Regions from separate parts of the Lysinibacillus sp. BF-4 genome, predicted to be linked through region 4. Evidence: riboswitches for the same ligand, from Rfam matches in the RefSeq annotation. Region 4 holds a riboswitch; each other region holds the start of a gene.

Region 1 (7,489 bases), on a different contig from region 4:
CTTCATTAAACAGCAACATACCCATAATCGTAGCGCCTGCTGTGCCAACACCTGTCCAAATGGCGTAGGCTGTACCCATTGGGATGGTACGCATCGCATACGACAGTAAGGCAAGCGACGCCCCGAAAAATACAATCATAAAAATATAGCCATCTACTTTTTTATGGGCGGCACGGTTCATACTATAAACTGCGCCTACTTCACAAATCCCAGCAATTAATAAGGCAATCCAAGCCATTATGCCACCTCCCCAGTAACGCGGTGTAACCCGATGATGCCAATAACTAATGTACCAAGTAGCACAAGTTTAATCGCATGTGCGGGTTCGTTAAAAATAAAAATTTCGGTTAGCACCGTACCTACTGTACCAATGCCTGTAAACATCGCATAGACGGTGCTAGAAGGTAAGTGAGCCATAGCAGTAAGTAAAAAATAAAAGCTCGCAATAATGGCGATAACTGTTACGCCCCATGTAGCGACGCTGTCGGCATGCTTTAAACCTACTACCCAAATGATCTCAACTAACCCTGCAAGTAGCACCATAAACCAATATTTATTCATACTATCCTCTCCTTTACGAACGGTCGTCAGTTTTCTGTATTTTTTCACATAATCCGCCCGTTGTCAACTAAGGTCATCTGTTGCTTCGTTATAAATCATGGTAAACTTAGCACAGAAACATTTTGGGGGAGTGGCAATGACGATACAACAAACCGCAGATTGCGTTATTTTTCGTGCGCCAGCACCAATGAAGGTGGCGTCGTCGGCAATGATCAATGCGGGCATCGGCTATTATCAGAACTTTGTGAACCGTTCAGTACCAAAAAGTTATGATGAGCGCGATCCCCACGCCGAGTACACACGTTATTTAACAGCGCACGGCTTTATAATAGAAGAAACGGTGGCGATGATGACGGCAGTTTACGCTAAACATGCGGTCATTCGTACGTTTACGCATGGCGAGTTAAGCCTGACGGTAATGGTTACAGCAGGGCTTGGCAATGCGGTAGACATTACACGGGCGCTTTTGCGCAGCGAAACCTATCACGTGGGCACAATTAATATGTGGGTGCTCGTGGACGCTAAACTATCCGACGAGGCGTTACTGCAAGGGTTAATTTCGGCAACGGAGGCTAAAACAAAAGCACTTTTTACCGAAAACATCCTCGACCCAGAAACCCACACCCTCGCAACGGGTACATCGACAGATAGTGTACTTGTGGCGAGCTCACAACAAGGGAGCTACCAACAATATGCAGGGCCTATTACGGAGCTAGGCAAATTAATTGGGCATGGGGTTTACCAAACGATGCTTGCGGCCATTCGCGCGTATAAAAAAGAGGTGGGTGCTGGTACATGGCGTTAATTTTTGTATGGGCAACGCTGCTTGCGGTAGTGTTTGATTGGGTAGTAGGTGACCCGCCAAAACTGCCACACCCTGTACGCTTTATTGGCAACTTCATTAGTGCGCTAACAAAGCGGCTCAATCATGGTGAGCATCGTAGGTTAAAGGGAGCTGTGCTAACATTTTGTACAGTTGGGGTAACAGTACTTGTAGTAGGGGCAATTATGGTCGTAACCTACCGCATTCACTTTTGGTTAGGCTTTACGACAGAGGTTGTACTCATTGGTACAGCATTAGCGCAAAAGAGCCTAAAGGAAGCGGCAATGGCTGTGTATACGCCAATTGTGGCAGGAGATTGGCAAGAGGCACGTACTAAACTGTCGTGGATTGTAGGGCGAGATACGATGCACCTTGAGGAAGGCGAGCTCGTGCGCGGCGTGGTAGAAACCGTGTCCGAAAATACGAGCGATGGTGTTACGGCACCTCTTTTTTATGCGCTGTTATTTGGCGCAGTGGGCGTATGGGCATATAAAGCCATTAACACCCTAGACTCTATGGTCGGGTATAAAAATGACAAGTACGCAACATTTGGTACGTGCTCGGCTGTGCTTGACGACATTGTTAATTACATCCCAAGCCGTATTACAGGGCTACTTATTGTCCTATTGACTAAAAACGAAACACCGCAAACGCTCAAACAACGCCTTACGCGCTGGTGGCGTGATGCGAAGGTGCACCCAAGCCCAAATAGTGGCTACTTAGAAGCGGCAACAGCCGTTCAGCTAGGCATTCAGCTTGGGGGTTATAATCAATACGAGGGCGTGACGAGCTATCGTCAAGTTATGGGCGAAAAGCAAGTACCACTCACGCGCGCACATATTAAAAAAGTGATTACGCACATGCATATCGCAACACTAGGCTTTACAATTATTGGCGCAGGGATTGTTGTAGCGCTACATATTTTATGGGAGGGATTACGTTGAAACTAGTATTTATTGCAGGCGGTGTACGCAGTGGTAAATCTGCCTTTGCGGAGGCGTTAGCGAGTAATAGCTATACGCCTGAAGGACGCCTTGTATATATGGCGTCTGGTGTGGCAATGGACAGTGAAATGAAACAACGCATCGCACGCCATCAACAAGATAGAGAGCGTCAAAGCATGACATGGCACACCATCGAGGCCCCGCTTCGTATTGGCGCAGTAATGAGCACTTTACGCGAGGGTGACGTAGTACTGTGGGACTGTGTCACGACGTGGCTTACAAATATGATGTATATGCCAATGCAAAACAAAACAATTAATAGTAGCGAGCGCTTAGAGGAGGCGCGCGGCATTGTAAAAGATGCCTTAGCGACCATCCGCACCCGCGATATTACGCTCTATGTCGTATCAAATGAATTATTTGACGAGCCTGATTTACGTCATAATGAGCTTAACCATTACCGCAAAGTGCTAGGTGATATTCATCAGTGGCTAGTTGCCGAGGCAGACGAGGCGTACGAGTTAACTGAGGGCATTGCCAAGCAGTGGAAGTAAGGGGGGCTTAGTGTGTGGCATAGTATTTTAGCAGCACTGCAATTTTTTACGGTAGTGCCTGTGCACCGCGAAATCCCGCTGACAAAGCGCACAGTAACAGGGATGTTTATTACCCTCGCATGGCTAGGTATGCTGATTGGTGCGGCAGATTATGCCGTATTATGGGGCCTATCTCATTTTAATGTCACCCCATTACTAGTAGCGTTAGCGCTCGTTTTAACAAGTGCCATTATTACAGGAGGGCTACATTTAGACGGCTTTATTGATACATGTGATGCCTTTTTCTCGTATCGCGATATCCAAAAACGCCACGAGATTTTAGATGATCCGCGTGTTGGTGCGTTTGGCGTTATGGCATTTGTATTTTTAATTTTATTAAAAATCGCCTTGCTTTATGAGTTGCTTCAGCTTGGTGTTGTAAGTTGGTGGGTGCTTATTTTACTGCCATTTATGACACGTAACGGCATGTTGTTATTTTTATTAACGACTAAGCCGGCTAAAGACAAAGGCATCGCGCACTTCTTTATGCAAAAGCTGCACAAAAAAACAGCCTATTTTGCGCTGTTTCAGTTAAATGCGATTATTGCACTATTTGTATTGTTGAGCGCTAGTATTTTACCTATTATTTTAGCCATTGTACTACTCGTAACAGTCGTGATTTACCGTAGCTTTGCGCTGCGCAATTTTGACGGTATTTCAGGCGATTTACTCGGTGCTTACATCGAAGGGGCGGAGGTGCTATTATGGCTCGTGCTGCTGTTGTACTACGCCTAATGCGTCATGCCAAAACACCAATGAACGCGCGTAAAGAGTACCTTGGTTGGACAGATGATGCTATCCTAGCGCAGGCGTTGCCCGTGCAAAGCTATGCACAGCACACGATCATTGGTAGTGATTTACTGCGCTGTCGCCAAACAGCGGCGGCGTATTTTCCGCATGCTACATACATTAAAGAGCCGCGTTTACGCGAACTGGATTTTGGGGATTTTGAGGGCAAAACGTACGCGCAATTACAGCATAATGCCGCATACTGCGCGTGGCTAGATGACCCGTACGCTCCTGTGCCTAACGGCGAAAATTTTGCGGACTTTTTACAGCGCGTCTATGCAGGTTTTTTAACAAATGCGCGTGATAAAACAATTATTATGACCCACGGCGGCGTAGTGCGTGCGTTACTGCAACGCTTCGCCCCAAAAGAGCACCCGTACTGGCATTACAGCGCGGGGCATGAGCAAGTTTACACCCTAATTTGGCAACACCAACAAGACTTTGAGGAGGCACGACGATGCACGTATTTATTGGAGGAGCACATAGCGGCAAAACCGCATATGTCGAAAAAATCGTAGAAGGTAAGGATGCAAGTTGGTTGATTGGCACAGCTCTGACGTCTATTGACGCACCTGTCATTGTTATCGATTGCTTAGAAGACTGGCTCGTGACACAGGACTTAAGTGACGAGGATGCGGTAGTTGAGGCGTTAATGACAGATGTGCGTGCTTTAGCTGCACAAGCTACGCTTTATGTTGTCGTGGCAGACGTTGGGCGCGGCATCGTACCAATGGACAAAAAATTGCGTCAGCTGCGCGATGTATGCGGACGTTTTTATCAGCAATTATTTGCGGAGGCACAAAGTGTAACCCGCATCTGGTATGGACTGCCTGAGGTACTAAAAAAGTTTGAAAACGTCTGACTTGTAATCAAGTGAGTAAGAACTATTGTCAGCCCAAACACAATATGCTAGAGTGTTAATAGCAAACACATACTATATATAGTATTACACGTTTTGATATACGGTGCTCTAGCGATAGAGCTGAAAAAGGGAATTTGCCAAAAAATTTGCGCAAAGCTGTCCCCGCAACTGTAAACGATGACGAAATCTACGAGCCACTGCGCATGAGCGGGAAGGGTAGATGGAGGGTGATTCGAGAGCCAGTAGACCTGCCGATTATCAAATAGCACACACTCTTCGGGGATTGAGAAGTGGAAGCGAGCGATTACGTTGTCTAGTTCACTTAATCCTTTTTTCCATTTCTTAACCATGCATTTTTTTACCATGCACCCGCTGAGGTGTATGGTTTTTTTGTGACAAGCGTTTGTTCCGTACAACTACTGTACGTTTATTTTTAGGAGGGTTTTTTATGACAATCAAAACAATGACAAGTATTTCAGCACGCGTAGACGCACTTACCGAAAAATACGGTGAGGAAGCAATTGAGCAATTTTTACGCCAATCCGATCGTTTTTTACGTAAAAACGAAGCGGCAACCTACGGCGAGTGGGCAGATGCGATGGTGCTTCAAACATTAGGCTTTATCGACGAAGAAGAGCCGTACTGGACGTTTGTAGCGGCAGATATTTATTTGCATAAACTGTACCATGATGCAGCAAGTTTGCGCGGTGTAGCGGCAGACAACGTATACGAGAGCTTTAGCGTTAACCTAGCTAAATATGTAGCAGCAGGGCTTTACTCACCTGTGCTTGTTGAAAAATACTCACCTGAAGAATTAACAACATTAACCAATACCATCGTGCCAGCGCGCGATACATTATTTACGTACATCGGTCTAAAAACAATTATTGACCGTTACGTGGTGCGTGATTACAGCAAGCAAACGGTAGAGCTACCGCAAGAGCGCTTTATGGTCATTGCGATGATTTTAATGCAAGACGAAAAAGACAACCGCATTGCTAAAGTACAAGAAGCTTACTGGGCAATGAGTAATTTATATATGACGATGGCAACACCAACACTTGCGAACGCAGGTAAAACACATGGTCAACTTTCAAGCTGCTTTATTGATACAGTAGACGACAGCTTACAAGGTATTTATGACTCAAATACGGACGTAGCCACACTATCAAAATTTGGCGGCGGCATTGGCGTGTATATGGGTAAAATCCGTAGCCGTGGGTCGGCAATTCGCGGCTTTAAGGGCGCATCAAGTGGTGTACTCCCTTGGATTAAACAACTTAACAATACAGCCGTATCCGTTGACCAGTTAGGCCAGCGCCAAGGTGCGATTGCAGTTTACCTTGATGTATGGCATAAGGACGTATTTACCTTCCTTGACCTACGCTTAAACAATGGTGACGAGCGTATGCGTGCGCATGATATTTTTACAGGGCTTTGCCTACCAGACATCTTTATGGAAGCCGTACAAGCGCGTAGTGACTGGCACTTATTTGACCCGCATGAAGTACGTAATGTCATGGGCTTTAGCCTAGAAGATTACTACGACGAAAAACGCGGTGAAGGCTCATTCCGCGACAAGTACGCGGCATGTGTTGAAAACCCTGAGCTAACACGCACAGTCGTACCTGCGATTGATATTATGAAGCGTATTATGCGCTCACAACTCGAAACAGGCGTACCATTTATGTTTTACCGTGATGAAGTCAATCGTAAAAACCCAAATAAACACGAAGGCATGATTTATTCGTCAAACCTTTGTACCGAAATTGCGCAAAACATGAGCCCAACGGAGTTTGAGTCAGTTGAACTTGAAGACGGTCTGATTGTCACAAAGCGCAAAGCAGGCGACTTTGTTGTATGTAACCTAAGCTCGATTAACTTAGGACGCGCTGTACCAGCGGACGTACTAGCACGCGTTATCCCAATTCAAGTACGTATGCTTGATAATGTCATTGAACTTAACACCATTCCTGTACGTCAGGCAGAGCGCACAAACGCACGCTACCGTGGTATCGGGCTTGGCACATTTGGTTGGCATCACCTGCTTGCCCTAAAGGAAATCGCATGGGAAAGTGACGAAGCTGTACAATTTGCGGACGAACTATACGAACAAATCGCTTACTTAACGATCCAAGCTTCAAGTGACTTAGCAGCCGAAAAAGGCGCGTACCCATTATTTGAAGGCTCAGACTGGCAAACAGGCGCGTACTTTACAGCGCGTGGCTACGAGGGCGAGGCATGGGCAGACTTACAAGAAAAAGTTGCCACACAAGGTATGCGTAATGGCTACACAATGGCAGTTGCCCCTAACTCAACAACAGCGATTATTGCAGGCTCAACGGCCTCAGTCGACCCAATTTTCCAAAAGAGCTACTCTGAGGAGAAAAAGGACTATAAAATTCCGGTAACAGTACCAGATTTAAACGCAAAAACGACATGGTTCTACAAGTCAGCGTACTTTATTGACCAAAACTGGTCAGTTAAACAAAATGCGGCACGCGGACGCCATATTGACCAAGGGATTTCGTTTAACCTGTATGTACAAAATACAGTAAAGGCGAAGGACTTACTACAACTCCATTTAAATGCATGGGATAGCGGTGTCAAAACGACGTATTATGTACGCTCAACATCCGTTGAATTAATTGACTGTAGTTCATGCGAAAGCTAAAAGGAGAGAAAACAAATGCAAGTACACGAACGCACGATTATGGACAAAACAGCACCCAACGCCTCAACAGGTATTATTAACGGGCGCTCGTCTAATATTTTAAACTGGGATGACGTCCGCTTTAGCTGGGCGTACCCAAAATACAAAAAGATGCTAGGTAACTTTTGGACACCATTTGAAATTAACATGAGTAATGATGTTAAACAGTTTCCTGAGCTAACAAAGGATGAGCAAAACGCCTTC
Region 2 (7,489 bases), on a different contig from region 4:
GTTTGGTGTAGGGGTGCTGTGGATTAGTAAAAAGCTCAGCTTTTGGCGCACGCTCTACAATATAGCCGTTATACATAACAATGACATCTTGCGCCAAATAAGAGATGACACCTAAATCATGTGAAATTAATAGCATCGCAACATTTGTTTTTTGCTGTAACAATTTTAGTTGTTTTAATACTTGTAGTTGGTTAGTGGCATCTAATGCTGTCGTAGGCTCATCCGCAATAATGACACTTGGTTGTAGCGCTAATGTAATAGCAATCATAACGCGCTGTAACATACCTCCACTTAATTGAAAGGGGAATTGTTTCATAATTTCCATCGGGTTACGCAACTCAACTTTTTCTAAATGTTGAAGAGCAATCGCATAAGCCTCCGCCTTTGTCAGTTTTTTATGGGCGCGTAGTGTTTCGATAAAATGCTTTTCAATCGTACGTACAGGGTTAAAGGCTGTCATAGGATTTTGCATAATAATCGCCATCGCCTCACCACGTAATTTACGCCACTGTTCCTTACTGTTATGGCTAATCTCCTGACCATTTAGCTGTATGCTACCTGCTGTCATTTGCACCTTCTCTGGTAATAGACCTAACAACGCTAAGCTGGTTATCGTTTTACCTGAGCCACTCTCACCAACAAGCCCAAGCACTTGTCCCTCTCGTAATGTAAAGCTACTATCTGTAACCAATGGTATATCACCCGTTGTTACAGTGAGGTGGCTTACTTCAAGACGTTTCATCGCTTTTGCCTCCTATTCCATTTTTAAATCAAGTGCATCACGTAGCGCCTCGCCAAATAGATTAAAGGCTACCACAATAAGAAAAATCATAATCCCTGGATAGAGCATCAACTCAGGGTAATTACGAAAGAAGGGCTTACTATCATTAATCATCATGCCCCATTCAGGGTTAGGTGGCTGAATGCCGAGTCCCAAAAAAGACAATCCCGAAATCGTTAAAATAACCCCACCAATGTCCATAAAAATCAATACAATCACTTGCGTAATAACCGTGGGGAAAATATGACGCGTAATAATCTTGAGCGGAGATGTGCCACTAATTTGTGCAGATAATACAAAGTTGCGCTTTTTAGCACTTAGTACCATCCCACGTATAACACGCGCATAAAATACCCATTGCACAATGACCATCGCTAAAATTAAATTGATAAGGCTAGGCCCTAAAAATCCAATTAACGCTAGTGCTAATAAAAAGCTTGGAAAGGCTAGCAGTACTTCACATATACGCATAAATACCGCATCAAACCAGCCACCTCTATAACCCGCGTAAATACCTAATGGCACACTAATAAGGACAGTTAAACCCATTACTACTACTGCCACACCTAATGAGGCCTGTGTACCAAATAATAGACGTGATAAAATGCAGCGCCCTAAATGGTCTGTACCTAGCGGATACTGTGTGCTTGGACCTTGTAGCTTTAATGCTAGGTCTACAAGATTAGGATCATTGGGTGCTAGAAAAGGTGCAAAGATGGCGATAATGACCATAGCCGCAATAATACTACCACTCAGCATCATTAGCTTATGTTGCCCTAGTCGTTTTGTTAACCCTGTCATATCATTCGCCCCCCCTGCTGTCGAATTCGTGGATCAATAAAGCTATACATACTATCCACAAGTAAGTTACAGGTTACAAAAATAACACCCATAACGAGTACACACCCTTGTATTAAAGGGTAATCATGCGTCGCAATACCATCTACAAATAAATGCCCCATGCCTGGCCATGCAAAAACAGTTTCGACAATAACAGCACCCGCTAGCATATAGCCAAGGCTCATACCAAGACCCGTTAACACAGGCAAAATCGAAATTTTCACGACGTGGCGTAGCACAATAACACGTTCCTTTAAACCTCGCGCTCGCGCATATAACACAAACGGTTCATTTAAGTTTTCGAGCATGCTTGCGCGCAATAACCTCATATAAGTACCTACATAACCAAATGCTAAGGTAAAGGATGGCAAAATCACATGCAAAAATGAGCCCTGCCCAAAGACAGGGAATAAATCTAGCTTAACTGCTAAAAAATAAATTAGCAGAAAGCCTAACCAAAAGGCTGGCATAGACACACTCGCAAAAGCAAAAATACGGCTAAAACGATCAATCCATTTCCCCTTATATACGGCTGATAAAATGCCTAAAGGTAGCGCAATTAAAAGCACCCATAACATTGCCATTGCGGTCAACTGAATGGTAGGTATCATATGATTTATAATTTCATCAAATACTGGCTCTTTTGTCGAAAAAGACGTACCAAAATCCAGTTGTATCACTTGCAGTAGCCAGCTACTGTATTGAGCTAGTAAAGATTTGTCTAAGCCTAACTCTGTGCGAAGTGCTGTGACAGTTTCGTCTGCAGCGGGAATACCTGCTGCACGCAAGTAAGCCATAACAGGGTCTCCTGGAATGAGCTGTAATAATAAAAATGTAATAATTGAGATGCCAAGCAAAACTGGTATTAAGCTAAAAAGTCGCCTTACTATTAATGTAAACATAAAACGCTCCCTTCAAAAAAGGAGCAGCACATAAGCTGCGCTGCTCCCTTACGATTATTGTAAATCAATTTTATTTAACGGCACTTCCTCTTGCTGTGGTAAAAATTCAACGCCCGTTAAGTTTTTATGATACACCGCAATATTAGAAATATGTGATACAGGGATATACATCGCTGTATCATGTAAATCAGTTAAAATCGAAGCATATAGCTTCGTACGCTCTTGCTCATCAATTGTTACTAATACTTGCTTAATCTTAGCATCAATATCGGCCTTATTCGCAAGCCCCAGTTGTGCTGTATAATCTGGTCCGCCATTATCAGATGGCGTTGTCATTGCCGCTAAATACGAATGCGGGTCAAATGGTACTGCCCATGTGTAAGTGAAAATCATATCATAATCTCCCGCAAAGCCTTTTTCCCAAAATGTATTTGTCTCTTGGCTAATTAGGTTTACGTTTACACCTAGCTTACGGTAATCGCCCTGCATATACTCTGCTACAGATTTTTGTACATTATCTGTGCTCATAATAAGGAAATCTAGCGTTAATTCCTTGCCGTCTTTTTGGCGGAATTCTTTACCCTTAACTTCCTTCCAACCTGCTTTATCTAATAATGTTTTAGCTTGCTCTAAGTTGTAAGTATACGGCTGTAAGTCCACATCCGCATAAGGGATATTTTTAGGGAATAATGTATCTGCTTGTTTCTCTGTATTGTAGAAAATATTTTCGATGACCGCTTCTTTATTAAAGGCATGATTAAGCGCGAGGCGCACATCCTTATCCTTTGTTGCTTCCTTTTGCGTGTTCATCATAATCATACGCGTTGAGGTTGGCTCTGATAGCTTTGTTTCGTACTTGCCACTATCTTTTAAAAATTGGAAAGAATCTTGGCTAATGACACCATTACCAAAAATTAAATCAAGCTCACCTTTTTCAAATGCTAGTACACGCGACTCACCATCAGTCATTACTTTAACTGTTACTTCGTCTAGCTTTGGTTTTTCACCCCAATAGTGATCATTGCGTACAAATGTCGCATACTGGTCTTTCTTATGCTCTTTTAATACCCATGGTCCTGTACCAATTGGTTCAACTAAACCATCTTTAAATGTATCGCCACTTTCAGGGAAAGCTGTTTCTGCTACAAATCGGAACGGACGAATATACGTTAACTCCTGTAATGCTGGGTAATACGCATTTTTCAATGTCATTTTTAAAGTATGCTCATCCACAACCTCTGTATCCTCAAATTGATGAATAAGCTCTACCCACTCATGTTGTTGACGGTTAGCTAAAATTGTATCAAAGTTTTTCTTTGCTACTTCTGCGTTAAATGGTGAGCCGTCCGAAAACTTTACATTTTCACGTAGGTGGAAGGTATACGTCTTGCCATCCTCCGATACTTCCCAAGACTCTGCTAAAGCTGGTTGTAGCTCGCCGCCTTCACCATAATATACTAATGATTCATAAACCATGGCCTGTGAGAAAAATTCATTTGGCATATAAGTATGTGGGTTTAAGTCCCCAATATCCCCTGACCATGAGAAAGTAATTTTTTTTAGTTCCTCATCTTTGTCTGCAGTGGCTGCTTCATTCTTTTTATCGCCACACGCTGCCATTACTACTGCCACTACCATAAGTAGCGCCAACAATACCGTACGCTTTGTTTGTTGTAAAAACATGCTCTCTCTCCTTTTAACTCTAGCTTTGCAAAACGAAAAAAGCGCCTCTAACCCACGGTGGTTAGAAACGCCCTATTACTCGTAATAATCGCACTTCAATACCCCCCTATCTCCCGTAGGTTAACAGCATCTGAAAATAGGCAGGTCTTCTGACTTAGCTTCAACATAAGTACGCGTCTTCCCAGCATTGCTAGTGACTTTTTGCGCCTTACTCCACATTACAGCGGCGGGACCGTATCGGAATTTCACCGATTTCCCTTTTAAGCATTTATAGTAGCATAAATGCACCTAATTTCTACAATATTCGTATTTACTCTTAGACAATTATAACGATAATATGTTAATTATTCCATATCAAATTATTGTTATTATTTGCAGGAAATATTAACTAAGCAGAGATAACTATCTTATCAAACTAATCAAAATAATCAATCATTACCAATAAGAATGTCAAATTCTAGCGTAATACAATGCGAGTGATTCGCAATAAATTGCTCCTTTTGCACACGCGCTACGTTTTGAGTAAGCGGCGTCATATCCACTAACATACGCATTAACTCAGCCGTTAGCTGTTGCTCATAACGTACTGTGATTTTTTTGGTGTGTGCAAATTGTTGCTCAAATAATTCAACAATAGTCGCGTTAGAGTAAGGTGACTTATCTGGAAAGAAAGCCTCACGTAACTCGTATAAATAATTTTCGCTTGGCACTACCTTAATCATGCGCCCGTCTGCACGTAAAATACGCTTAAACTCCTTATAGTTAGATGGAGATAAAATATTAACAATCGCATCTACACTACTTGTTGTTAATGGGATATTAGCTAAATCTGCAACTTGCCATAGCACGTTGTCATAGCTAGCTGCCATTTTAACGCCCTCCTTGGCAAGGTCAATACCAATACCTAGCGCACCTTCTGGTAATAGTTGTTGTAAATGCGTACCCTCACCACAACCTAAATCTGCAATGACTTTAGCATCTGCTACTAGTTTAATTAGCTCTTGATGAAGCGGTGTATAAAAACCACTATCAATTATCATGCGACGCGCAGTAAATAATTCCTTGGTATATAAATTTTCGGTACGTTGCGGGGCTAAATTAACATAGCCTTGCTTTGTAAAATCAAAAGTATGGCGATTAGCACATACCATGCTTGCTTCATTAACTTCCACCTGCTCATAGCAAAGCGGGCAACGTAATAAAGTTTGATGTTGCTGTGCAAAATGAATGCGCTGTTGTTTTCTAGTCATGCTTAAACTCCTTTAAGGCATTTAGTGTTGTTACTGTCAGTGGCGTTGGTAATTGAGATAATGCAAAGAAGCCTACTTCACTAATTGCATGAGGCTCTCTATTTGTTACCGTACCTTTTATAATGCGCGCAATAAAAGTGGGTGCCACAAAGTGGGTAGCTGGCGGTAAAATATGATTAGTTACACATAACAAACCTGTGAGGGTAATCGTTACACCTAACTCCTCTTTAATCTCACGTACTGTGGCATCCTCAATTGTTTCCATTAGCTCTACCTTGCCCCCTGGCAAACTCCAATGCGCTGCCTCTGGCTCTTTTTTGCGGCGTACTAATAATAATTCATTATGTTCATTTAAAATAAAAGCGCCTACGCCGACACCAATATGTTTCATGCTTTACTCCTCCGTAGCGCACGTACCTCAGCCTTTTGTTGCTTAGTAGGTCGCGTCGAATCAATAATCTTTTGAATGGTCATACGATGCGTTTGATCATCAAGTGAATGTTGCTGTAAATAGCTATAAGTTAGCACTGGCTGTTTTACATAGCACATAGATACTGCCCACGCGACTGCCATTCGCACATAGTAATGCTCATTAGTAATCGCGTCATAACGCCTAAACAACTGCTCAATATAGTGCTCATCAATAAAATACATTAGGCTCATTACTACCGCAAAACGAATAGCATATGGTTGATCAGAACGAAAATATGGCTGTAAAAATCGCCACATTTCTTCACGATGTGCCTTTGTACTTTTTAAACTTGTACAAAAGCTATCGCAAAGCGACCAATTTGTAATATACGGAACAAACGCCGCAATGCGCTGTTCATCATAAGGTAAATAACCAATCACAAAACCCTGCAACATCGTTTCTTCAAAACAGGTTGGTTGTACTTGCAAATACGCTGGCTGCCGCTTTGCGATATCCTTAGCTAACGCGCGTAGCTTTGGCACACGCACGCCTAAAATATCTGTAACACCTGGCAATAATTTAGCTGTAAAAGCACGGTACTCCTCCTCAGCTAATTGCTCTAACTGGGCTCTCATAAATATCCTTCTAGCTTGAGTAGCTGTTCTTTTAATGGTAGCCCTGCACCGTAGCCAACCAACTTACCATTAGCACCAATTACACGATGGCATGGAATCATAATTAAAATCGGATTTTTATTATTGGCATTGCCCACTGCTCGTGAAGCGTTGGCATTACCAATTAGCTCAGCTACTTGCTTATAGTTTTTAGTCTGCCCATAAGGAATGGCCTGTAGTGCTTGCCATACACGCTGTTGAAAATCTGTGCCTTGCGGTGCAAGTGGTGTTGTAAACGTTCGAAGATCACCGTTTAAATAAGCTGTTAGCTCACAAATGGCTTGTTGCATAACCGCACTTTCTCCTTGTGTTATATCTTCCTTAGGGTTACCTGTGTACAATGCTGTTACTGCTTGTGCTGTTGCTTCAATTGTTACCTTGCCAATTGTTGTATTATACGTTTTTTGTAGCACAACGCTCACCTAGCTTTACTTTGACTTGTGGCCACTCCTCTTCAATTACACTGTAAATTGCTGTATCACGATTTTTGCCATCTTTGCGGATGCGATGATTACGTAGCACGCCTTCCTTTGTTGCACCAATCGCTTCAATTGCTTTACATGATGCAATATTTTCGGCATCTGTTTTAATGGTTACACGTCGCAATCCCCATTGCTCAAAAGCATAACTCAGCAATAAATATTTAGCATTACGATTAATTGCTGTGCCCCATGCTGAAGGTGTCAGCCAAGTAAAACCAATCTCTGCTGTTTTGTTTTTTGCGTCAATATCCATAAATTTTGTTGCGCCTACAATTTTATTTGTTGTCGCATCAATAATAACCATCGGAAATTCCGCTTGATTAGCCAAAGCCTCGTTAATATAAACTTCAATTGCCTCTAATGAACGCGGTGTTATTGATAAATATGTCCAAATGCGATCATCCTGACCAATTTCCCATAATGCCTCAGCATCCTCTTTTACCATTTGACGTAAACGTACTACAT
Region 3 (7,489 bases), on a different contig from region 4:
CGGTCGCTTATCTAAACGCTCTGGCTTAAAGTCACCAAGGAAGGTTTTGTACACTAAAATCACACTGTAAATAAAGGTAAATACACTCGCTATCCAAGCTACTACTGGTAGTACTACACCAACCGTCTGCAATGAAAAAACATCAGCTTGCGTAATGGTTAGCATGGCAGTAAAGAACATTTCTTTACTTAAAAAACCGTTAAATGGTGGCATACCTGCCATAGACAAACTACCAATCATCGCAATTGTAAAAGTAATAGGCATCATCGCCATTAAACCACCTAGTCGACGCACATCACGCGTCCCTACCTCATGGTCAACAATACCAACTACCATAAAGAGCGCTCCTTTAAAGGTAGAGTGATTAATTAAATGAAATAATGCAGCAAATGTTGCCTGCGTATAAATAATATTTTCGGTAGCGTAGCCAAGATGGTAGCTACGGACCCTACGCCAAACAAACTCATAATCAATCCAAGCTGACTCACTGTAGAGTATGCTAATAGCGCTTTAAGATCGGTTTGACGCACTGCATTAAACGAGCCCCATAACAAAGTAAGTAAACCAATACCTGTCACTAACCAAAACCATAAGGATACCCCACCAAATATTGGTGATAAGCGAGCAACTAAATAAATGCCGGCCTTAACCATAGTTGCTGAGTGAAGATAAGCACTAACAGGCGTTGGGGCCTCCATCGCATCAGGTAACCAAATATGAAACGGAAACTGTGCAGATTTTGTAAAAGCACCAAGCAAAATACATAACATTGCTGGAATAAATAAAGCTTCACTACTTAAACCATCCATCGCTATAATTTCGCGTATGCTAAAACTACCTGCAATTTGTGCAAGCATTAAAAATCCAGCGAGCATGCTAATGCCACCCGTTACAGTAATAACCATCGCTTTTCGTGCGCCTGCACGCGATGCTTTTCGGTGATGCCAAAACGCTATTAATAGGAAGGAAGATACACTTGTCAACTCCCAAAACGTATATAGCACCAATAAATTATCGGATAATACGACGCCAAGCATAGCGCCCATGAAGAGTAGTAAATAACAATAAAAGTGGTGTAATGACTCTTTCTCTGATAAATAAAATATCGAATAAAGCGTCACAAGGCTACCTACGCCAGTAATGAGTAATGTAAAAATTAAACTCAAACCATCGAGGTATGTTATAACATTGATGTTAAATGAGGGTATCCATGCGTAAGTGTGCAAAAAAACTTCGCCACTTGCGATAGGACGAATAAAACGAGCAAAGAAAATAACGAGTGATACAGGTACGATTAACACGAACCAACCGAGATGAATATGCCGAATATGCCTATAAAAAATAGGGATAAGGGCAGCTATAAGAAACGGTAGGGCTATCGCTAACGGTATCATCATAAATGCGAGCCTCCCAACTGCTGAACTATGTGATTATGTGTAAACTTGACTATACTACTAACTCACTTCATAATAATGGTCTATATGAAGGTCGATTAATTGTATTCCACAATAACTTATGCGTTAACACAGTATGAATTATACAGTATGAAATTTCGTTTTGCACTACTCTAGTATTATTTTATGCTATTTTAAACATTTTTTCTTACATGATTATTACGTTATTAAAAGGAGTGTTTATACATTGAAACATATTAAAGGTCGTATGGATGAAAGCATTTTAGTCTGTGTATACTACGGTCTTAACGGTGAGCGTTTAATTCGCCGTGGGCATAAAATGGCGACTATGCTAGACTGCCCCCTTTATATTATGACTGTTGACGCAATGCCCTTTGAAGAATTTAATCCAGAGAAAACAGGCTATATTAAAGAGTGGGAGCAACTTGCAGAAGAGCTAGAGGTAGAGCAATTTATTATAAAAGATAATGAAAAGCGTCCTATTCAAAAAGTTATTCGTGAGGTCGCAGCCAATTTAGATATTACACAAATTATTGTGGGGCAAAGCGCACAAAGTCGCTGGGAAGAAATTATGCGCGGCTCCTTTTTAAACGTATTACTTAAAGAAGTACCTTTTGTAGATTTTCATATCGTTTCAGTTAAGCGCCCTACTGAGGAAGAAGAATTTGATATGTATGAGCGTGGTGTCCGTGCTTATTTAGTTGAGCGAGATGGTCAACACACAGTTGTCTTTACTTGCCCTGACCAGCCAACTTTAGAAGGCATTTTCTTTAAAGAAATTGGTACAGATTTTGATAATGGTATTTTTAAATTTACCTATAAAGCTAAAATGTATGAAGTACAAGTAGTTGAAGGCAGGATTATTGATACTAAAAACATTCCACCCTATGAGAAATTACGCAAAAAAACGTTAGCTTAAAAAAAGGAATTGCGCCTACGTTGGCACAATTCCTTTTTTATATTATTTTAAGAAATCTGGTGCGGCAAAGCTAGGGTTAGGGTATTTATAAAATCCCTCACCTGTTGCACGCCCTAATTTATTTTTATCAATATAATTTGTTTTCAACATAGTAGCAAGTTGTTCAAGTGTCGTATCACTCGTCGCTGCTGCTTTAGCCAGTACAATATTATACGCAGTATTAATGCCTACAATATCTAAAATTGCAAATGGACCAAGTGGTGCTCCTGTAGCAATCATCCACGTTTTATCAATCGTTTCAGGATCTGCTACTTCCTTCACTAACAACATTTCTGCAGCATCTAAAAATGGTACTAATAATGAATTTAAAATATAGCCTGGTTGCTCTTTATAAAGTGGTAAGGCTACCATACCAATTGCTTTTGCAAAGTCAATAATTTCATTAAAGACTGCTTCGTCTGTACCTTCATGCTTCATTACTTCAGCCGTATTGTTTTTCCAAATCGTATTAGCAAAATGCAAGGCTAAAAACTTAGCTGGACGGCCTGTCGCCTCTGCAAACTGGCTCGGTAATAATGTAGACGAGTTTGTCGCAAATATCGTTTTGGTCGGTGCTACTTCACCTAACTGCTTGTAAAATGCTGTTTTAATACTCACAACCTCAGGAATCGCCTCAATTACTAAATCTGCATCAGCTACCGCCTTTGCTAAGTCACTTTCAAATTGTAAACGTGCATAAGCCTCATTTACTTGATCTTCTGTTGCGCCTAAGTCTGCTTGGTATAAAGGTTTTAATGCCTCTATACGCTCCTTAGCTGTTTCCAATGCCTCATTAGTAATATCATAAACGGTAACATCAAAGCCATGAAAAGCTGATTGATACGCAATTTGACTACCTAATACGCCACTTCCTGCAACTGTAACTTTTTTAATCATTGTGCTCTCTCCCTATTTCATTATAATTTTAACTCACCTAAAATATAACGCTAAGCACAAATTTTTGCACATTATTACTCCAAACCTCTAAAAAAATTATAGTAATCTAGCTTTTTATATAAATCGACTAAACGAACTATGTTACACAGACGAGCACTACATGAGATAACGCATGATCAGTAATGCAGTAGAAGTTGTTACAATAGAAGAAACGGAGATATGGAGATGAGTAAGGGAAGCTAGTGTAAGTCTAGCACTGTCCCGCAACTGTAATAAGCGAGCTTAATTTTATAATGTCACTGTATTTTACGGGAAGGCAAAATTAAGTGTTAGAACTTAAAGTCAGGAGACCTGCTCATCTCAAGTACAACCAAAACCTACGAGGAATAGGAGGTGCTGAGTATGACACAAACACATACTCACGGTGCGATAAATCAAATTGAGGTATACTCGTCAGATCCAATGCAACAACAATTCGATTTTTATCGCACTGCCTTAAAAACGCGCGTAATGCAGAGCCTAACAGCCACACCAACATCTTTACGTGCTGTCAAAGATGAGCTTATTATGCAGCATTCACATGAGCAAGCAATTATTGAACAGGCTTATCATAGCGTGCAAAATGAACTCATACAGCCGGCAGTATTTGATGAATAACATAACGTAGAGGTAGCTATTACATGCTACCTCTTTTTTACATAAAAAAAGAGCTACCTCAAAGGGTAGCTACAAAAAAGGAAAGATTTATTTTGTATATGAAAGCATTGCTGTGTTCGTTAGACCTTGTAAGCAAACTGTTGCTTCTGCTTTAGTTTGGTATTCGAACATACGGTACGTATTTTGTTCAAAGACTGTTACAACCCACATACGTTAATCGCTCCTTTTAGCCGTTTTTTGTACTAATACAAAGTTTTTTGTTTAGCACTTGTTATACATCAGTATACGCTCTTTTTTTAAAAAGGAAAGTGTTATGTGATGATTTTCACAATCTGTTCAAAAACTAGGGGTTGTTTATGACAAAGGTGTGACAAACCTTATTATACCAAGCTTTATCGCATGTGTAGTTAGCCAGCTAAAAATAAACTTCTCTAAGGTTTTTTTATACTTAGTAAGCTTTTATGTGTTTATATCCACTAACTACTGCGTGTAGTACCACCTCTCCAAATTTACACATTATCCGCCTTGATTGTTTTTTAATACTTATTATTAAGACCACTGCCACTGAAACGGATCTTCAAGTCCTTTCCAATCACCATGCATCTCCTCATCTGTTAGCAAACAAACATCTAACTGTCTTCTAATCATACTCTCATCCATATCAATACCAATAATTACAAGTTGCGTACCTCTATCACCATATTCCGCATCCCATGTTGCTAATACGTCAGGGTCTTCCTCAAATACTTGTTTTTGCTGCGCCTCTGGTAATGCAGCAACCCAATACGATACTGGCTCAAAACGTACTGCAGGCCCTGCTTGTGATAGTAAAATCGCTACCTCATTTTGCACAGCACTCCATACAATGCCCTTTGCTCGAACAATTTCTCTTGGCATATGCTCTGTCCACTCTACTAAACGTGCAGGATGAAAGGGACGGTTTGCCTCATAAACAAAAGATGCAATACCATATTCATCTGTTTCAGGTGTATGGTTACTATGACCTTTCTCTAGCTCCTTTAGCCAGCCAGCACCATTCATTGCAACTTCGAAATCAAAGCGCCCTGTATGTAAAATATCACTTGGCTCAACCTTACCTTGCTCTGTAAAAATAAATTTCGCTGATGGTTGTAATGCTTTTAATACACCTGTTAGACGTTTAATATCTCCTTCCGCTACAAGATCACATTTATTCACAACCAACACATCGCAAAATTCAATTTGATCAATGAGTAAATCAGCCACGTCGCGATCATCACCATCACCTACAGCTTCTTTACGCTCTAGCAAGCTTTCTCCCGATTGGTAATCATGCCAAAAACGATTAGCATCAACTACCGTAACCATCGTATCTAATTGACAAAAGCGCGTTAAATCAATACCCAGTTCCTCATCAATATACGAAAATGTTTGTGCTACAGGAATAGGCTCACTAATTCCTGTAGATTCAATTAAAATGTAATCAATATTACCTTGTTTTGCTAATTTTTCTACCTCTATTAATAAATCTTCACGCAATGTGCAGCAAATACAGCCGTTAGAAAGCTCTACGAATTTTTCTTCTGTACGTGCAATACCACTGCCCTCCGCAATAAGTGAAGCATCAATATTAATTTCACTCATATCATTTACAATGACAGCTACACGCATATTTTTTTCATTTTGTAATACATGATTCATAATCGTTGTTTTACCTGCACCTAAATATCCGCTTAGTACAGTTACTGGAATTTTATTCATTTTATTAGCTCCTTCTTAAATCGTAATCATTACGTTTTATAATTAAAACATAATGATTACGATTTATCAAGGCGTAAAATAATATAACAATCGTGTTGCAGTTGTATTAAAGCGTTGTAATAAACGTTTATAGATAAATAACTTAGGGAAAAGTTGACTATGGTTAAGCTATTCATCATTGGTACTGATGAATGATTTCCTTCTCTTATGTTTTTACACATACAAAGAGCCAGCTAAGCGACTGCTTAACTGGCTCTTTTTTTATACGTTAAACCTCTTTAAACGTAGAAACATCCTCATCCAATGTAAAACTTGTGCCACGCTTCTTATAGGCTGCGACAAAGAATACACCGACTGTCACAATCGTAGCTACTACTGCCATCATATGAGAAATCGTCATTGGAATGCCGAAGCCCATCGTTGGCTCGAAGAAAATATAAAGATATACCATATCTGTCATAAAAATAGCTGGAATCGTTGCAATCCAGTGATTTTTATACCCTAGGAATAAATACATTGCCCCTACCCATAATGCAATAACCGCAGTTACCTGGTTTGCCCAAGAGAAGTAACGCCAAAGCACTTGGAAATCCATTTTCGTTAACATATAACTCATCGCAAATAATGGTAGTGCAATTGCTAAACGCTTGGCGAAAGCTTTTTGCCCAATGCTGAAATAATCAGCAATAATCATACGAGCCGCTCGGAATGCAGTATCTCCTGACGTAATAGGTAAAATAATTACACCTAAAATGGCAATTGTACCGCCAATAGTACCAAGCATCATAATAGATACTTCACTTACAACTGCTGCTGGGCCACCTGCTGCGATTAATTCAGCTAAGCCGCCATAACCATCAAATAGGCTCATAGCTGCCGCTGCCCAAATCATTGCAATAATACCTTCTGCAATCATCATACCGTAAAAGATTTTGCGCCCGTTTTTTTCGTTTTGCGTCGTACGCGAAATAATCGGCGATTGTGTAGCATGGAAGCCTGACAGTGCACCACATGTTATAGTAAAGAAAATTAACGGAAAAATCGGTAAATTGTTTGGGTGCATATTTTGGAATGTTAAGTTTGGAATTGGTGCACCTGTTACTACAAGCCCAATACCTACGCCAAACGCCGATACTACTAATAATGCACCGAATAATGGATAAAAACGTCCAATAATTTTATCCACTGGCAATAATGTCGCTAAAATATAGTAAGCAAAAATTAATAATGTAATTACAACTAAGCCAACCTTAGCATCTAATAAATTATGTAGCAGCATCGCTGGTGACGTAACAAAAACAGTACCAACTAATAATAATAATAAAAGTGCAAAAATATTAACGATGTGCTTCATAAATTTACCTAAAAACTTAGCCGCAAGCTCTGGCAAATGTGCTCCGCGATTACGAATAGAAATCATACCCGTTAAGTAATCATGTACTGCACCTGCAAAAATACAGCCTATTACAATCCATACGAAAGCTACTGGTCCATATAAGGCACCTGCAATCGGTCCAAATACTGGCCCAACCCCTGCAATATTTAGTAACTGAATTAACGAGTTACGCGGTGTAGACATTGGCACATAGTCGATGCCATCTGCGTTAACATACGCTGGTGTCGGTCGTTCCTCATTTTCGCCAAATACACGCTCTACATATTTACCATACGTTAAATAGCCAATAATTAATAAAACAATAGAAACTAAAAATGTTAGCATCCTCATGCCCCCCTTTACATTAAAATTATTTTAGCATCATTTGTTATATAACAACAAGCGTTATTTTTCATTCTGTACAATAACAATGATAAATTTTCTGAA
Region 4 (7,489 bases):
GCAAAGGGATGACTAGCATCTACAACAGCGGTAAAGCCCTCGTTTGTAATCATTTGCACCATATCATCTGCCGTATTGCGCCCTACTTTAACTTGTAGACCCGCTTCCTTTAGGCTTGTCTCTGCCGACGTTGTGACGACCGTTGCTGTCGGCTCATAGCCCGCTGCTTTTACTTGCACAGCTAACTCACGCGCATCTGATGTACCTGCTAAAAATAAAATCAATTTTTTGCCTCCGAATGGCAGTGCGAATGACTGTGGTCGTGTCCGTCACAAGCGTGGTCGTGATCATGTGAATGGTCATGTGAATGGTCATGGTCATGTGAATGGCTGTGGCCATGATGGTGATCGTCATCATCATGATGGTGATGATGGTCGATAAAGTCCATCGCATTAATACGGTACTGGCAAGTATCACAGTTCATTTTCACTTCACCTGCTACGGCCTCATTAATACGGTCATGCAGCACATTTTTTAGCTTGTCATGGTAACCAAAGTACTCTGCAAGCTCAATTGTTAGTTCAGGGTAATCTACTTCATAGCGCTCTTTCATTTTTGCCATGCGCTCCATTAAAATGCCTGTAAATAAAAAGTACGGCAACATAATTACTTTTTTAGCGCCTAAGCGTGAACAACGCTCCATCCCTTCATCTACTAAAGGTGCGGCTACGCCCATAAAGGCTGGCTCTACAGTAGCTACGTTTAAACGCTCGTATAATAGACGGCTGATTTTATAAAAATCACTGTTAGCATCCGCGTCACTACCACCGCGACCAATAAGTAAAACCGCAGTATCTTTATGCTCTTCTTCAATGGCAAAGCCTGTTTGTTGTAGGCGTGATAGTAAAATTTCGATAACTTCTTCATGGATGCCAATTGGGCGACCATACGTAAATTTCACATTAGGGTAATCCACTTTTGCTTCGTCAATTTCATGCGGGATATGGATTTTTGAGTGCCCCGCTTGTAATAAAATAATCGGAATCGCATAAATTTCTGTTGCGCCTCGTTCAACCGCATTTTTAATACCTGTTGGAATATTTGGCTTTTCGAATTCTAAAAAGCACGTTTCGACAATATACTCCTCTGGAATACTTGGTGTCATTTGTTGAATAAAGTTACGTACCTCATCATTGCCTGCTGGTAAGCGGCTGCCGTGCCCTACGAATAAAATTGCTTTCATGTTGTTCTCTCCCTTAATCCCCACAAGGTGCAGGTTCTACTTTAATTTTTGACATCATATCAATAAAGCTAAAGCCGCCAATCTCTTTCACGCGGCGGAAATATTTAAACAAGCGCTCATTTGGGTGAGCATTTGCCTTATACTCCTCAACAATTTGCGAAACCATGCCAATAATTTGGTCGGCTGGAATGCCCTCTAACACAGGTTGCCCTGCGTGCCCTGTACGTCCTACTGGTTTAGCACCAATAAATAAATCAAACTTACCTTTACGGTACACAATGCCAATATCCTCAAATGTTGCTTTATAACACGCCATACCACAGCCGTTAAAGCCGATATTTAGCTCTTTTGGCAAACTAAGCCCTGCTAATTTGTCATAGAGCTCATTCGCTACAGGAATGGACTCGGTTTTTTCGCCGTAGCAGAAGTCACACGCTTTTACACGTAGTACATCGCCAACTGGCTCTAGGTAAAAGTCCACAGACGCAAGCTTTTGTGTAATTGCTTCAGGATCCGTTGTCGGAATTTTTAAGACGATTTGGTGGTCAGGTGTATATTCCATTGTGCCTTTTTCGCCTACAACCTCAGCAAGCATTGTCATTTGCTGTGGTGTAAAAAACTTATTAGCTACGCCAGGACTTACCGCAAGCTCGAAAATAGACTCCATTTTTTGCTGTACCAGTTTTTTAGGCGCAGTCCCAGACACCATAGCTAGTGCGGCAGAAGCCATCTCAAGTGCGCTCTTTTTTGGCGCTTGTTGCTCAACTTTTACAGATTGGTGCGGTGCTGCCTCACTCTCACGCATTAAATCTTTGTTAGAGTAATCAAGGCTTGCCTCGCCTGTTTCTTGGTCTAATGCCCAAGGCTCTGCTTCTTTCTTTAGGCGTTGGTGCGGGCGAAGCGGTTGTTTTTCGTCACCTAGTGTATATTTACGTTGATAGCCACGTGGTGTAATAATTTTATTATCATAATAGAAGGAAGACGAGTTACCGATAACAACAGTTGTTAACATGCCAATGTCGTGATTTAGCATATCCGCTAAATTTGTCATAATAATATTTTGATTATCACGGTAAGCTGATTTTACAAGCCCTACTGGTGTATCAGGTGAGCGGTATTCTAATAAAATACGCTGTGCCTCAACAATTTGGCGTGTGCGGCGACCACTTTTAGGGTTATACAGCGCAATAACAAAGTCCGCCATTGCGGCTGCTTCAATACGCTTTTCGATTAAGTTCCATGGTGTGAGGTGGTCACTTAAACTAATCGTACATGAGTCGTGCATTACAGGTGCGCCAAGTAAGCTCGCACAAGAGTTAATTGCCGAAATACCTGGTACAACCTCAACCTCAATACCATCAGCCTCTGTCCAACCTTTTTCGACTAATACCTCGTACACTAAGCCAGCCATACCATATACGCCTGAGTCACCGCTCGAAATTACCGCAACTGTATAGCCCTCAAGCGCCTTTTTGTAGGCCTCCTGTGCACGCGCTACTTCTTCTGTCATGCCTGTGCCAATAACCTCTTGCTCAGGTGTCAAAATATTTTGGATTAAATCCACATACGTTTTATAGCCAATAATTAAGTCACTTTCTTTTAATGCCTCTACAGCACGCGCTGTAATATGTTTAAAGTCGCCAGGGCCAAACCCTACAACTAATAATTTCCCTTTTTTCTGTGTCATGCTACCACTCTCCAGCCTACTTATTCTTCGCTATCCCTTTGATTGCAGGTGTTTCTTCTGTACGAATAATCGCACCCTCCTGCATCGTATAAACGCGATGTGCCTTAGGGCCATCCTGCATTAATTCTTGCACAACTGTGCGTGCCGCCGCTTCGTCTGGTACGTTATACCAGTTGCCTGTAGGATAGGCGGTTACGACACACGCATCCTTACAGCGCCCGTTACATTTTGTACGTGTTGTATGAATTTGCTCGTCTAAGCCAAGCTTTTCAATTTCATCACGTACCGCAAGCGTTACTTCTTCAGCACCCTTTTTCATGCATGAGCTACCATTACATAATAAAATATGGTGCTGCATCCCTACTAAATCCCACGTTGTCATACGCGTTCCCCCTTTATTGACCAACAAAAAAAGCCTTAACATCGGTGGGGTGTTAAGACTTCTAATAAAAAGCGCGCATACTACTACTGCGTTAGCTAATTGTTATCCGCCCTTTTCCCTCCGAAAATTGTAGAAACAAAAGATAGAAGCAGGTTTCCTGACTTAAGCTATACGCCACAACACCTTCCCGAATAATTATTCAGTGGTTATTGTTGTAGCAACACTATTACAGTAGCGGGGGCTGTATTGGACTTTCACCAATTTCCCTTTATTTTACGCCTCCTAAAAGACGTAAAAACTTCTAACTATTTTGCAATATTCATTTTCTTTATCATATACTACTTTGGCACATTTTCAAACTGACTTTTTCATTGAGCTGTCTCTTGTGCGTTTTTTCAGAACTTTCTACCTAGTTGGATTTTCTGAATAATAAAAAATCGTATAGCCAAAATTTACTTTGCGTGCTAAACTTATTTTGAAATAGCACATAGTTAGCCAAGTTAGGTGTTGCCTACGCAACGTAACAGGGAAGTTTGGTGAAATGCCAACGCGGTCCCGCCACTGTAAGACGGAGCATACATAAATTGCCACTGCTAAATTTGCGGGAAGGCTATGTAGTGCGCTGATGTCGAGCCAGGAGACCTACCTAGTTTGGATGTGATCCGTTTCAACCTACGAGGATGGGTGTGCGAAACAAGGCAGTCTGTATAGGGCTTGCTTTATTTTGTCGTAAACACTCTTATGATTAAGAGTGCTTTTTTATATCCTCATACTTACTTTTACTTGAATAGGAGGATTTTTATGTTGAAATTTTTACCGAAGCTTGGTTATTTTGCAGTTATTTTACTGCTCATTCCTGAGCGTGCCTATGCCATGCACATCATGGAAGGCTACTTACCTGTTGGTTGGGCCATTTTTTGGTGGGTGCTAACCATTCCATTTGTTATTTTAGGCTTGCGTTCAATTAAAAAAACAATCGAGGAAAACCCCGAAACAAAAATGATTTTAGGGCTGTCAGGCGCATTTGCCTTTGTTTTATCAGCACTTAAAATCCCGTCAGTTACGGGTAGCTGTTCACACCCTACTGGTGTTGGGTTAGGTACTGTGTTATTTGGACCACTTGCGATGAGCGTCATCGGCTCAATTGTGCTATTATTCCAATCATTATTACTTGCGCACGGCGGTTTAACTACACTTGGTGCTAACGCTTTCTCAATGGCTGTCGTTGGACCTTTCATTGTTTACTTCACGTATAAAGCAGCGCTTAAAATGGGGCTATCGTTTTCACTAGCCGTATTTTTCGCAGCGTTTTTAGGTGACTTAGGTACGTATGTTGTAACATCATTCCAATTAGCATTAGCTTTCCCTTCTGAGGTTGGTGGTTTCTTCGCATCATTCTCTAAATTTGCGGGTATTTTTGCTTTAACACAAATTCCACTTGCCATTAGTGAAGGTATTTTAACCGTAATTGTTATGAACTTCTTAAAGAAATACAACTTCTCAGAGCTAAAATCACTACGTGTATTACCACGTAAGGAGGCTGCACAATGAAACAAAACTTATTATTATTTGCGATTGTTATTTTGCTAGCGATTGTGCCTATCTTTATGTTAAAAGATGCGGAGTTTGAAGGTGCGGACGGCGAGGCAGAGGAAGCTATTGGTGAGATTAATGCGGGCTATGAACCTTGGTTCGAGTCGTTTTGGGAGCCGCCAAGTGGCGAAATCGAAAGCTTATTATTTGTATTACAAGCGGCAATTGGCGCAGGCTTCATTGGCTACTTCGTAGGCTTTACACGCGGTAAGCATCGTAAAAAAGAAGGACTGTAAATGCTACTAATTGATAAATATGCTTATATTAATCAATTAAAACACGTTCATCCGATGGAAAAAATGATTTTCACGGCACTGCTGCTGCTATTTTCCTTAACAGTACGTGACACAACCATTTCACTCATCACATTTATTGTGATGAGTGCTTTTATCATTTTTGGGGCAAAAATCCCTTGGACGTATTATGTAAAGCTCTTACTGCTCCCTGCCTTCTTTTTGCTGACAAGTTTACTGGCCATCTTATTATCCTTTGCAGGTACAACTACAACACTGCCACCGCATATTTTTGCTTACTCCTTTGGCTCGTTTCAGGTATTTATTGGCGAGGCAAGTGTAGCTACAGCACGTCAGCTATTTTTTGTTGTGCTTGGCAGTATTAGCTCCTTGTACTTTTTAATTTTAACTACATCGGTACAAGCCATTTGCTATGTGCTGTATAAATGGCGTGTGCCTGCACTTTTTGTAGAGCTATGTGAAATGACGTACCGCTTTATTTTTATTTTTTTAGAAAACACGCAAAAAATTTATATTGCCCAGCAATCACGCCTTGGCTACCAGTCCCCTCGGCAGTGGCTACGCTCTGTTGGGTTACTTGTTTCTTCGTTATTTATTGAGGTGCTACAACGCTCCACAGAGCTAACAAATGCAATGCTCTCGCGCGGTTATGACCCAAGCAACACGACACCGCTTTATTTTGAAGAAGAATGGCAGTTTAATAAGCGCAACTGGGTAGGCATTGCTGTAGTATTTGGCACAATTGTTTTGATTTATGTAGGAGGTAGACAATGGTAAATTATTTTGAGCTAGACAATATTTCGTACCGCTACCCTGACGGCACAGAGGCACTAACGCAGCTCTCGCTAACAATTGGACAGGGTGAGCGCATTGCGTTAATTGGTCATAATGGCGCGGGTAAATCTACGTTATTTCAACAATTAAATGGCATTTTACAGCCCTCTAGTGGTGATGTGCGCTTTAATGGTAAACCGATGCGTTATAGTAAAAAAGAGCTTGCCCATGTACGCCAGTCCGTTGGTATTGTCTTTCAAGATCCCGATGCTCAGTTGTTTTCGGGCAATGTTAAACAAGACATCGCATTTGGCCCAACTAACCTTGGCTGGTCAAAAGATAAGGTGCATGAACAAGTAAACTGGGCGATTAAAGAAGCTGAGATTGAAGCGCTACAAGACAAGCCCATTCATTTTTTAAGCCTTGGGCAAAAAAAGCGGGTGGCTATTGCAGGTGTACTGGCGATGATGCCACGTATTTTAATCCTAGACGAACCAACCGCTGGGCTTGACCATTACTACGCTACACAAATGCTTGGGCTACTAAAACAGCTCGAAACAGACGAGCGCACAGTGCTGCTCTCCACCCATGACACCCAGCTCGCCTATGAATGGGCTGACCGCATTGTTGTGCTACACGAAGGTACGATTATTTATGACGGCAATCCGTACGATGTATTTTACCAAGATGATTTACTCCAAAAAGCGCACCTCGAAAAACCGTGGGTGTTTGACGTTGCCGCTACATTAGGCGCACCTACACCATTACCACGCACGCGTGCCGCCTTAAAAGACTTTCTTAACACTAAAAAAAATGACTCGCTCCTGTAAACAGGAAACGAGTCATTTTTATGTGTTTTATACCCCTTGCACCCAACTTAAGCCCAGTGTACCTTCACCTGCGTGAACACCTACACAAATGCTAAGCTCTGTTATGCTAAAAGTTACCTGAGGGAAGGCAATCTGCAACTCACCGCGCCACTTTTTTGCCACTTCTTCATTATTACAATGAATTACCGCAACTTGAGTCACACCATGATGCAGTACATCGTCACCAAGCTGCTTCACGACATAACCGCGTGCTCGCTTATCCGCACGCACTTTTTCTTTCATAGTAGCTACGCCGTCCTCAAAACTGATGACTAGCTTAATATTTAGTAAATTACTTAAAAACAACTGCGTACCTGACACGCGTCCGCTTTTGTGCAGTTGTGACAAGCTTGTTGGAATAAAAGATAGGCGTGTACGATCTGCCATAGCCGTTAACTGCTCGGCAATCTCGCTTGCTGCTACACCGTCTGCCTGCATAGCGTTACCTACTTCAATCATTTTTTGCATCGGGAATGAGCCAATCTTAGAGTCAATCGGGTACACCGTAAAGCCCGCTTGCTCAGCTGCCGCAAATGCTGTTTGGTACGTGCCTGATAAATGCTTTGACGTATGCACCGCTACCGCACATGTATAGCCTTCCGCTTTTAAACGTTCATACAGCGCAATCACCTCACCAATCGGTGGTTGAGATGTCTTTGGGTGCTCTTTAGTGCCTTGTAATTTTTCATAAAATTTTTCACTTGTTATATCAATTGTTTCGCGTATATCCATATCAGTAAATACAAT

Evidence for each region. Region 4 has a riboswitch for cobalamin ahead of CH76_RS09345 (ferredoxin). Riboswitches for the same ligand answer to the same signal wherever they lie in the genome.
Region 1: another riboswitch for cobalamin. It lies ahead of CH76_RS12430 (ribonucleoside-diphosphate reductase subunit alpha); the one in region 4 lies ahead of CH76_RS09345 (ferredoxin).
Region 2: another riboswitch for cobalamin. It lies ahead of nikA (nickel ABC transporter substrate-binding protein); the one in region 4 lies ahead of CH76_RS09345 (ferredoxin).
Region 3: another riboswitch for cobalamin. It lies ahead of CH76_RS08885 (hypothetical protein); the one in region 4 lies ahead of CH76_RS09345 (ferredoxin).

Annotation. Positions count from the first base shown of each region.
Region 1 covers NZ_JPUW01000054.1:819-8,307, reverse strand. The annotation lists gene CH76_RS12470 (multidrug efflux SMR transporter) at 1-238, opposite strand, end outside; gene CH76_RS12465 (multidrug efflux SMR transporter) at 238-561, opposite strand; gene CH76_RS12460 (adenosylcobinamide amidohydrolase) at 698-1,366, shown strand; gene cbiB (adenosylcobinamide-phosphate synthase CbiB) at 1,357-2,328, shown strand; gene CH76_RS12450 (bifunctional adenosylcobinamide kinase/adenosylcobinamide-phosphate guanylyltransferase) at 2,325-2,882, shown strand; gene cobS (adenosylcobinamide-GDP ribazoletransferase) at 2,895-3,656, shown strand; gene CH76_RS12440 (histidine phosphatase family protein) at 3,626-4,228, shown strand; gene CH76_RS12435 (bifunctional adenosylcobinamide kinase/adenosylcobinamide-phosphate guanylyltransferase) at 4,168-4,572, shown strand; cobalamin riboswitch at 4,657-4,843, shown strand; gene CH76_RS12430 (ribonucleoside-diphosphate reductase subunit alpha) at 5,021-7,246, shown strand; gene CH76_RS12425 (ribonucleotide-diphosphate reductase subunit beta) at 7,262-7,489, shown strand, end outside.
Region 2 covers NZ_JPUW01000013.1:2,128-9,616, reverse strand. The annotation lists gene CH76_RS06250 (ABC transporter ATP-binding protein) at 1-742, opposite strand, end outside; gene nikC (nickel transporter permease) at 755-1,582, opposite strand; gene nikB (nickel ABC transporter permease) at 1,579-2,523, opposite strand; gene nikA (nickel ABC transporter substrate-binding protein) at 2,578-4,206, opposite strand; cobalamin riboswitch at 4,328-4,513, opposite strand; gene CH76_RS06230 (putative RNA methyltransferase) at 4,635-5,456, opposite strand; gene CH76_RS06225 (NUDIX domain-containing protein) at 5,449-5,847, opposite strand; gene CH76_RS06220 (DNA alkylation repair protein) at 5,844-6,503, opposite strand; gene CH76_RS06215 (methylated-DNA--[protein]-cysteine S-methyltransferase) at 6,500-6,955, opposite strand; gene CH76_RS06210 (GNAT family N-acetyltransferase) at 6,936-7,489, opposite strand, start outside.
Region 3 covers NZ_JPUW01000025.1:5,011-12,499, reverse strand. The annotation lists partial or broken gene CH76_RS08900 (Na+/H+ antiporter subunit A) at 1-1,397, opposite strand, end outside; gene CH76_RS08895 (histidine kinase) at 1,642-2,334, shown strand; gene CH76_RS08890 (3-hydroxyacyl-CoA dehydrogenase) at 2,377-3,270, opposite strand; cobalamin riboswitch at 3,445-3,644, shown strand; gene CH76_RS08885 (hypothetical protein) at 3,673-3,927, shown strand; gene CH76_RS14165 (hypothetical protein) at 4,015-4,137, opposite strand; gene CH76_RS08880 (GTP-binding protein) at 4,477-5,667, opposite strand; gene CH76_RS08875 (carbon starvation protein A) at 5,936-7,387, opposite strand.
Region 4 covers NZ_JPUW01000027.1:17,766-25,254, reverse strand. The annotation lists gene cobK (precorrin-6A reductase) at 1-224, opposite strand, end outside; gene CH76_RS09355 (sirohydrochlorin chelatase) at 221-1,183, opposite strand; gene cobJ (precorrin-3B C(17)-methyltransferase) at 1,197-2,870, opposite strand; gene CH76_RS09345 (ferredoxin) at 2,887-3,252, opposite strand; cobalamin riboswitch at 3,382-3,570, opposite strand; cobalamin riboswitch at 3,738-3,917, shown strand; gene CH76_RS09340 (energy-coupling factor ABC transporter permease) at 4,054-4,803, shown strand; gene CH76_RS09335 (energy-coupling factor ABC transporter substrate-binding protein) at 4,800-5,081, shown strand; gene cbiQ (cobalt ECF transporter T component CbiQ) at 5,082-5,876, shown strand; gene CH76_RS09325 (energy-coupling factor ABC transporter ATP-binding protein) at 5,870-6,703, shown strand; gene CH76_RS09320 (DegV family protein) at 6,731-7,489, opposite strand, start outside.